4 regions of the Streptoverticillium reticulum genome follow, and region 2 is predicted to be linked to each of the others. Evidence: riboswitches for the same ligand, from Rfam matches in the RefSeq annotation. Region 2 holds a riboswitch; each other region holds the start of a gene.
What was found. A riboswitch is a leader RNA that binds a small molecule or an ion and turns the genes downstream of it on or off. The one in region 2 is predicted to bind cyclic di-AMP.

Region 1: linked by a shared signal. The riboswitch ahead of ACMATS_RS33295 (C40 family peptidase) and the one ahead of ACMATS_RS10555 (M23 family metallopeptidase) in region 2 are both predicted to bind cyclic di-AMP.
Region 3: linked by a shared signal. The riboswitch ahead of ACMATS_RS05315 (C40 family peptidase) and the one ahead of ACMATS_RS10555 (M23 family metallopeptidase) in region 2 are both predicted to bind cyclic di-AMP.
Region 4: linked by a shared signal. The riboswitch ahead of ACMATS_RS22755 (transglycosylase family protein) and the one ahead of ACMATS_RS10555 (M23 family metallopeptidase) in region 2 are both predicted to bind cyclic di-AMP.

Annotation. Positions count from the first base shown of each region.
Region 1 is NZ_CP179755.1:7,305,422-7,307,612, reverse strand. Features, by position in the region: gene ACMATS_RS33300 (YchJ family protein) at 8-427, shown strand; gene ACMATS_RS33295 (C40 family peptidase) at 420-878, opposite strand; cyclic di-AMP (ydaO/yuaA leader) riboswitch at 892-1,045, opposite strand; gene ACMATS_RS33290 (endo alpha-1,4 polygalactosaminidase) at 1,225-2,079, opposite strand; gene ACMATS_RS33285 (spherulation-specific family 4 protein) at 2,073-2,191, opposite strand, start outside.
Region 2 is NZ_CP179755.1:2,365,855-2,368,045, forward strand. Features, by position in the region: gene ACMATS_RS10550 (GntR family transcriptional regulator) at 1-251, opposite strand, end outside; gene ACMATS_RS10555 (M23 family metallopeptidase) at 392-1,195, opposite strand; cyclic di-AMP (ydaO/yuaA leader) riboswitch at 1,209-1,365, opposite strand; gene ACMATS_RS10560 (M16 family metallopeptidase) at 1,571-2,191, opposite strand, start outside.
Region 3 is NZ_CP179755.1:1,169,771-1,171,961, reverse strand. Features, by position in the region: gene ACMATS_RS05320 (ATP-binding protein) at 1-216, shown strand, start outside; gene ACMATS_RS05315 (C40 family peptidase) at 296-769, opposite strand; cyclic di-AMP (ydaO/yuaA leader) riboswitch at 773-962, opposite strand; gene ACMATS_RS05310 (hypothetical protein) at 1,244-1,555, opposite strand; gene ACMATS_RS05305 (ATP-dependent Clp protease proteolytic subunit) at 1,561-2,191, opposite strand, start outside.
Region 4 is NZ_CP179755.1:4,975,599-4,977,789, forward strand. Features, by position in the region: gene ACMATS_RS22750 (transglycosylase family protein) at 1-741, shown strand, start outside; cyclic di-AMP (ydaO/yuaA leader) riboswitch at 1,003-1,181, shown strand; gene ACMATS_RS22755 (transglycosylase family protein) at 1,185-1,940, shown strand; gene eno (phosphopyruvate hydratase) at 2,189-2,191, shown strand, end outside.

The sequences.
Region 1 (2,191 bases), 4.9 Mb from region 2:
TCGGGGGATGTCCAGATCCAGCGCACGCCCCCGGCCGGCCGTCGGCCCCGACTCGCCCTGCCCCTGCGGGCTCGGCGACGCCTACCAGAACTGCTGCGGCGCCTTCCACAGCGGGCAGAAGTCCGCGCCCACGGCCGAACGCCTGATGCGCTCGCGCTACAGCGCCTTCGTCGTCCACGACACCGCGTACCTGCTGCGCAGCTGGCACTCCAGCACCCGGCCCGGCGACCTCGACCTCGATCCCGAGATGCGCTGGACCGGGCTGGACGTCCTGGCCACGACGGGCGGCAGCGCGTTCCATCAGGAGGGCACCGTCGAGTTCCGGGCCCACTACAGCGAGCGCGGGCACCAGGACGTCCTGCACGAGGTGAGCCGGTTCGTCCGTGAGGACGGGCAGTGGGTCTACCTGGACGGTGCCGTCACCTGACGCGGCCGTACCAGACGCTGCCGGTCCAGATCTTCTCCAGGCGGACGGTCGTGCCGGGCTTGGGGGCGTGCCAGATCCTGTTGTTCCCGGCGTAGATGCCCACGTGGTAGACGTTGCTGCCGGAGTGGAAGAACACCAGGTCGCCGGTCTGGCGGGAGCCCGCGGAGAGGTGGCGGGTCGCGTTGTACTGGTCGGCCGCGGTGCGCGGCAGGCTCTTGCCGATCCGCTTGAACGAGTAGAGCGTCAGGCCCGAGCAGTCGAAGCGGTTCGGGCCGGTCGCGCCGTACTGGTAGGGCGATCCCTGCTTGGCGGCCGCGACCTTGAGGGCCTGTTCGCCGGGGGTGGCGGCCTGGGCGCCGGGGGCCATGCCCGGCAGGAGGACCGATGCCGCCACGGTGGCGGCGGCGAGAACGGGGATGCGCGCGGATATGCGCGGCAGTGCAGAAGGCATTGCAGACATGCCGAAGCCCTTCGTCAGCCGCCTGCGAAAGATGACCTGTCGGGTTCGGGCTGGACGAAGGTGCCCGGCCACGGTCGTGGCTTCACCCCAAGGACCACCGCCATCGTGGTCCGTCGTGCTTGGGTCTCCCGCTCCTGCCGGTCCGTCGAATCGGTTCCGCACCCGGTGCGGTGGCAGGACTCGGCGTCCGCCCGGGTGGCCCGCCTCGGTGACGGGGTCTCATGTTCGAGCGTCGATCCTGCACCACCGACCACTCGAATACAGAGCCGAATGAGGCTTCTGTGAACTTCTTCACTTCCGTCCCGTACCTGCAACCACCCCTACAACAGACGCCCCATCAGCACGGCTTGCGCCACGCATCCAGCCCCAGTCGCTTCTGCATCGAGCTGAGCCCGAGCCGGGTCGTCTTGTCGCAGAACTCCTCGGTTTTCAGGTCGTATTCGACATGAAAGACCGCTTTGCCCGCCTTGATGAAGGGGGTCAGGCGGTCGCACTCCCCGTACTGCGCGCACTGTTCGTTCACTGCGAAGTCGAAGTCGCCCACCAGCTGCGGAATCTGCTCCAGGTCGTTCTTCAGCGCCACCGACAGGCCCCGGTCGTGGGCGAGCTTCGCCAGCATCCGGTTGAAGGCCAGCTGGTCGTCCGCGGTCAGCTTGAAGCCCGTGGAGTTGCGGAACCCCTCCGTCAGGTCCGGCTCCACGGCATCGAAGCCCTTCTTCCGGCACATCTCGATCCGTGACGCCATGATGGGCTTCAGGACGTCGAGACGGCGGATGTCCACCCACTTCTCGCCCTCCCAGCCCTTGTTCTTCGCGCCGAGGACGCTCTTGGGGAAGGCCTTCTTGTCGGGCCGGAAGTCCTCCCACGCACCGGCGTTGAAGTAACAGACCACCTTCCGGCCGCGGGCGTGCAGCCCGGCGACCGTCGCGGCATCGTTCTCGAAGCCGTCGATGTCGTAGACGGGCACGTCCACCGAGGTGTCGGCCTTGCCGTCGAGCTGCCACTGCCAGCGCGTGCCCGGCTTCGGCTGCCACCGCTCCCCGGAGACGGGAGCCGAAGGTGCAGGCGCAGATGCCGTCGCCTCCTCGTCCGGACCGTCTCCCTCGTCGGACGAGGAAGACGAGCAGCCCGCAAGTCCCGCCAGCAGCAGCACGCCCACGGCAACCGCCGCACCCCGTACACCCCTCACCACACCGCTCCCGTCGTCAGGGGCGCGCTCTGCCAGGGGTTGGCCCCGTCACCCGGCACTGCACAGTGCACCCCGGCCCCGCGCCGCTCCGCCGTGCGGGCCACGTGCACCGCAC
Region 2 (2,191 bases):
TCCTGGGCGGTCGGCTCGGCCACGCACGCCCCGGCGTGCCGGCGGGTGGTCACGAAGCCTTCGGAGGCCAGCGTGCGCAGGGCCTCGCGCACGGGGACCCGGGAGACGCCGTAACGGCGGGCGAGGAGTTCCTCGATGAGCCGGCTGCCGGGCGGAAAGGTGCCGGAGACGATGTCGTCGCGGATCGCGGTGCAGACCGCGTGCGGGGAAATGCGGCTGCCCTCGCGCGTCTCTCCGCCGTCTCCGTTCATGTCCGGCGACTCTATGGCAATCGCATCCGGTTTCCGATGGCGCCGCCGTCGCCATGGAAATGTTTTGGCCAGCCGGGCCGCACGCCGACGCAAAGGACCCCGGCCGGAGCCGGGGTCCCGAGAGTCTGCGGAGCGGGCCGTTACAGGCTGACGCCGTGGGAGCGCAGGTAGGCGACCGGGTCGATGTCCGAACCGTAGGTCGGGGCCGTACGGGCCTCGAAGTGCAGGTGCGGTCCGGTGACGTTGCCGGTGGCGCCGGAGAGGCCGATCTGCTGACCGGCGGTGACCGTGTCGCCGACGGAGACGCCGATGGACGACAGGTGGCCGTACTGGGTGTACGTGCCGTCGTTCATCTTGATGACGATGTTGTTGCCGTAGGCGCCGCCCCAGCCCGCCTCGACGATGGTGCCCGCGCCCACGGCGTGCACCGAAGTGCCCGACTCCGCATGGAAGTCGACGCCGGTGTGGCTGCCGGAGGACCACAGGCCGCTGGAGGCCTTGTACGGGGTGGAGACGTAGGAGCCGTCGATCGGGATCACGAAGAGGTTGAGGCGCTTGCGCTCCTCCTCGCGGGCGGCGCGCTCCTTCTCGGCGCGCTCGGCGTCCGCCTTGCGCTGGGCCTCGTCCGCGCGCTTCTTGGCCTCGGAGGCCCGCTGCTTGGCGTCCTTCTCGGCCTGCTGCCGGACGCTGGCCTCGTCGGCCGCGCTGCGCTGCGTCTGGGCCTGGGCGTCGACGTTGCCGGAGATGGCGTCGCTCATCACGATGGCCTGGGTGAGGCCGGTGTCCTCGGTGCGGTGCGCCTCGTCCGCGGCGGCGATCGCCGGGGCGGCGAAGCCCGCGACCACACCGCCCATGGTGAGGGTGGCTATGCCGGCGACGTTGGCGCCGGAACGGACGGCGCGGCTCGGACGGCGGTGCTTCCCGGTGGGACGGGTGAACGCCATGCTGAGGCTTTTTCCTTTCCTTCCTTCTCGCCTACCGGGTTAGCTGACGGGTTCGGAGCAGGAAGGTCTCCTACGGCTCCCTCGCGAGAGGGACCCGATTCACCCCAAGGGAACGGTGGTTCCCCGGCTCCCCTGGCTCGCGCCGTACGGGGACTCGGCGATGGCGGTCCGGGAGCCGCGGTTGCGGTTCCGGTCTGACGGACTGCCGCCCCGACGCTAATCGCCGTCAGATTCGAACGGCAAACAGAAGCCGGGTTTTATGACGTACGCCACACCGCCAACATGCAACCTCTGCCCGAAATTGGACATAAGGGAGGCGCGCGGGCCCCTGTGGACCCGCGCACCTCCCTCGCTGCGCTCTTTTCTGACGATCCGTCAGGCAGGGATCACGGTCACCTCGCCGATGCCCAGCGCCCGGACCGGCTCCTCGATCTGTGCCGCGTCGCCGACGAGGACGGTCACCAGACGGTCGGCCGGGAAGGCGCTCACGACGGCCGCCGTGGCCTCCACCGTGCCCGTGTCCGCGAGGCGTTCGTACAGCCGCGCCTGGAAGTCGTCCGCCAGGTGCTGCTCGACCTGGTCCGCCAGCGTGCCCGCGACGGCGGCCGCCGTCTCGAACTTCAGCGGTGCGACGCCGACGAGGTTCTGCACGGCCGCGTCCCGCTCGGCCTCCGTCAGGCCCTCCGCCGCGAGGGTGCGCAGCACCGTCCAGAGGTCCTCCAGCGCGGGACCGGTGTTGGGGGTGTCCACCGAGCCGCTGATGGCCAGCATGGCGGCGCCCGTCCCGTCCGGCCCGGAGCGCAGGACCTGGCCGAACGCGCGCACGCCGTAGGTGTAGCCCTTCTCCTCGCGCAGCACCCGGTCCAGGCGGGAGGTGAGGGTGCCGCCGAGGCAGTAGGTGCCGAGCACCTGGGCCGGCCAGACGCGGTCGTGCCGGTCCGGGCCGGTGCGGCCGATGAGCAGCTGGGTCTGGACGGCGCCGGGGCGGTCCACGAT
Region 3 (2,191 bases), 1.2 Mb from region 2:
CTGGAGCGGGAGGAGCAGCTGCGCATCGGCGTCACGGACAGTCACCCGCGCCACCCCCGGCGGCTGCCCGTGGCCGTTCAGCAGGACAACGGCCGGGGCATGGTCATCGTCCGCGCCCTCACCCTGGAGCGCGGCGGCGGGCTCTCCGTCACCCCCACCCCCGACGGGGGCAAGACGGTGTGGATCCGCCTGCCGTGGACGGCTTCCGCCGCCTGATCCGTGTGATCGCGTGATCCGTGCGTCCGGGGCGCGCCCGCGGTGCGCGCCCCGGAGTGCCGTCGTTCCCCGTCGCTTCTCAGTCGTCGACGCGTCCGTACCAGACGTTCCTGGTCCAGATGTGTTCGAGGCGGACCACCGAGCCGGTGTGGGGGGCGTGCAGGATCCTGCCGCCCCCGACGTAGATGCCCACGTGGTAGACGTAGCCGCCGTGGTGGAAGAAGACCAGGTCCCCGGGTTCACGAACCGAAGCGGGGATGTGCTCCGTGCGGTTGTACTGGTCCTCTGCGGTGCGCGGCAGCTGTTTGCCGGCGTGTTTGAAGGAGTAGAGGGTCAGCCCCGAGCAGTCGAAGCGGTATGGTCCCGTCGCGCCCCACTGATAGGGGGCGCCGGCCTTGGACTCGGCGATCTGCAGCGCCCGGTCGGAGATGGTCGAGGCGTCGGCCTTGTTGACGCCGCCAGGCAGGAACATCGTGGCTCCGACTGCGGCGAGGGTCAGGGCCGATGCGGTTTTACCCCTCGACAGCCTTGAAGGACGTTTGTGAGCGCCCATGCCAAACCCTTCGTCAGCCGCCTGTGAAGGATGACCTGTCGGGTTCGGGCAGGCGAAGAATGCCCGGCCGCCTGGGCGGCTTCACCCCAAGGGACGGTCCCGCCGTCCCGTCGTGCTCGGGTCCTCCATCCCTGCCGGTGCACTCGTGTCGACCGGTCGCCCGGGCGGCGGCAGGGTTCGGCGTCCGCCCGGACCGCCCCGCCGTGGTGGCGGGGTCTTGTCGTCGGAGGGATCTTGACGCAGAGGTGACGGCCACGCCGAGCGGAAACCGTGCTATGTGAGCCTCGTCACCTCTGGGCAATTCCGGTGGACGCAGGGCGGTTTGACCATGGCGGAAAATCCGTGCTGAGACCGTCACCTGCGGCGCGATTCCGCCCGCGAGCGCGACGTGCGCGCGGTGATCGGAATGATCACCGCCGCCCGTCTACGGTTCCCTACGCCGTCGGCGGGAAATGGGGTCCTGAAGGTTTTCGCTCATCCGCTCGCCCCCGAGGGCGGCAACATCACTTTCTGTGCCCGGCGTTCACCGTCGAGGACCCGCAACGCCCGCGCCAGCGTGCCCGAATGCACCTCGCGTTCGCCCCGTTCGTACATCAGGACGAGGGCGTCCCGCAGTCCGGTGGCCGCGACCACGAGCGTCTGCGCGGCTCGTAGCCCGCCGTACGTGTGGCGCGTGCGCGATGGGTTGATCCGGCCGAGGAGATCCAGTACTTCCAGATAACGGTCCACGACTTCGCCCTCGGCCCGGGTGAGCGCGGGCAGCGGCGGCAGTTCCGGCGGCCACATCCGCCTCACCTGGCCCCGGGCTGCGCGGACTGCCGGCCGCGGTTCACGACGACGTGGTCGGCCAGGCCGTAGGCCACGGCGCCCGCGGCGTCGAAGACGGTCGTGCGGTCGATGTCCCGCCGGATCCGCTCCTCGCCCTGCCCGGTGTGCAGCGCCAGCATCCCCACGAGGCTGTCGCGGTGGCGCTGCACCTCCTCGGCGTGGAGGGCCAGGTCGGAGGGCTGTCCCTGGACGGGCTCGGGGAGTTCGGGCTCCTGGACGACGAACCGGGCGTGCGGCAGCGCCAGCCGCAGCCCCGGGGTGCCGGCCGCGCACAGCACGGCCGCGACCGGGCCGGCCTGGCCGAGGCAGACGGTCTCGATGTCGCAGCCGATGAAGCGCATCGTGTCGTAGACGGCGCACATGGCGGGGAAGGAGCCGCCGGGCGAGTTGACGTACAGGGAGATGCCGCGCTCGGGCGCCGCGTGTTCGAGGTGCGTGAGCTGTGCGATCACGTCGTTGGCCGCCGTGTCGTCGACCGGCGTGCCGAGCATGACGATCCGCTCGGAGAGCAGCTTGGAGTAGGGGTCGAGCGTCCGCGTGCCGTCGCTCGTCCGCTCGGTGAACTCCGGCAGGACATAACGGGCTGTAGTAGGT
Region 4 (2,191 bases), 2.6 Mb from region 2:
CTCGACGGCCAGGGCCCCGGCGCTTGGGGCGGCTGCGGCGCGAGCGCGGGCCTGTCCCGCGGGAGCAAGGCGCCGCAGGTGGACCCGGGTGCCACCCAGACCCCGGCATCCAGGGCGCCCGCGCCGGAGCGCAAGGCTCCGCCGGTGCACGAGCCGTCGTCCTCAGCGCCGTCCGACGGCGCGTCCGGGGACGCGAAGCCGGCGCCCGGCACGGCCACGCCCGGTGGTCCCGCTTCCACGAGCCCGGCGACCCCGTCGCCCTCGCCCTCCGACGACGACCGGTCGCACGGCAGGCACCGCAAGGACGACCCGGCCCCCGCGCCGTCGACGGGCTCCACGGCGCCCTCCGGCACGCCCTCGGGCACCCCGTCCGGCACGCCCTCCACGGACCCGGCGAACCCGCACCCGTCCCTGCCCGGCACGCCGTCCGGCACCCCGTCCGACGCTCCGTCGAACTCCGGCCCCGGCACCGGGGGCATCGACTCCGGCAACGGCAAGCACCGTGCGGAGCCGCCCCGTTCCGGCGACGACGGACGTGTTTCGCGCGGAGGTTCGGACGCCCGCACCGGTGGCCCCTCCGACCACGACTACACCGTGCGCCCCGGTGACAACCTGTCAGCCATCGCGGAAGACCATTCGGTGAAGGGCGGTTGGCACTCGTTGTACGAGAACAATCAAAACACCGTCGGAAGCGATCCCGACCTCATCCAGCCTGGTCAGCGCCTCGATCTGGGCCGGTAGTGCGGCAGTTCGGGTCGAATGTCCGTTCACGCGGGAAAATGAGACAAGGGTCTCGTTGACTTTTGGCTGGACGGCCTCGGTCCGTTCTCCGCGCACCGCCTCCCACCTGCGGAAATGTCAGGTTCCCAGGGGTAACTGCAGTCAGTGGTGGCTGAAAAGAGGGGTTTGAACCCGTCGGCCGCCTGTGTTTACCGTCATCACCGCTCGCCATCGCGAGCACCACGGTCGTCACGCCGAATCCTGCCGACGGCCGCGGGAACCGTCGCGCAAGCGCCGTAGGCAGGAGCGGGGGAACCAAGGTAGGTCGCCGCAACGGCCGCCGGTGAGAGCCGGAAGCCGGAGCGGCTAGGGGTGAAGCCCGGTGCGCGCAAGCCACTGGGCCGGGCAAACTCACAGCCCGAACCCGACAGCTCACCTCGTAGGCGCCGGTGAGGAAACGACTCATGTCCAAGGGCAAGCACCGCCGTCCGTCCAAGGCCGTCCGCATCGTCACGCTCGCCGGGGTCACCGGCGTCGCCGTTGCCGCCCCGCTGATGGTCGCAACCTCCGCCAACGCCGCCTCGGTGTCCACCTGGGACAAGGTCGCCCAGTGCGAGTCCGGTGGCGACTGGTCGATCAACACCGGCAACGGTTACTACGGCGGCCTGCAGTTCTCGAACTCCTCCTGGGCAGCCGCGGGCGGCACCAAGTACGCCGCGCGCGCCGACCTCGCCTCCAAGAGCCAGCAGATCGCCACCGCCGAGAAGCTGCTCGCCATGCAGGGCCCGGGCGCCTGGGGCTGCGCCGGTGCCGGCGGTCTGACCTCCGGCGGCGCGAAGGCCGACGTCGACACCTCCGACTCCTCGTCCTCGTCGAAGTCCTCGAAGTCCGAGCGCAACAACTGGTCGAGCAAGAGCCACGCCGACCGCAGCGAGCGCCAGGCCGCCCCGAAGCACGCCAAGCCGCAGCAGGAGTCCTCCGACGACGACTCGTCCGAGGAGACCCCGGCGAAGCAGTACACGCCGAAGCACGCCGCCCCGAAGGCTAAGGACGTCAAGACGGGCGACGGCGAGTACACGGTCAAGGAAGGCGACACCCTCGGCACGATCGCCGACGCCCAGCACGTCAAGGGCGGCTGGGAGAAGCTCTTCGACCGCAACAAGGACATCGTCGACAACGCCGACCTGATCTTCCCGGGCCAGAAGCTGCACCTCAGCTGAACCCTGTGAGCCCAGCGGACCGCCCCGCTCCGATGCGTCCTCCCCCCGAGCCGCATCGGAGCGGGGCTCCGCCGTTCCGGGACCTGCGCAAGATCACGCCCCCGCTGGGCGAACGCACCGGCCATTCGCCCCGTGATCTCGGCTTTTGTGCCAATTTTCGGCACGGGTCGCGGGCCGAGGGCGGGCGCAGCCTCCGGGGCCCGTTAGGCTCGTGCTGCAGAACTCCAGCACACACGAAGGAGACCCTCGTG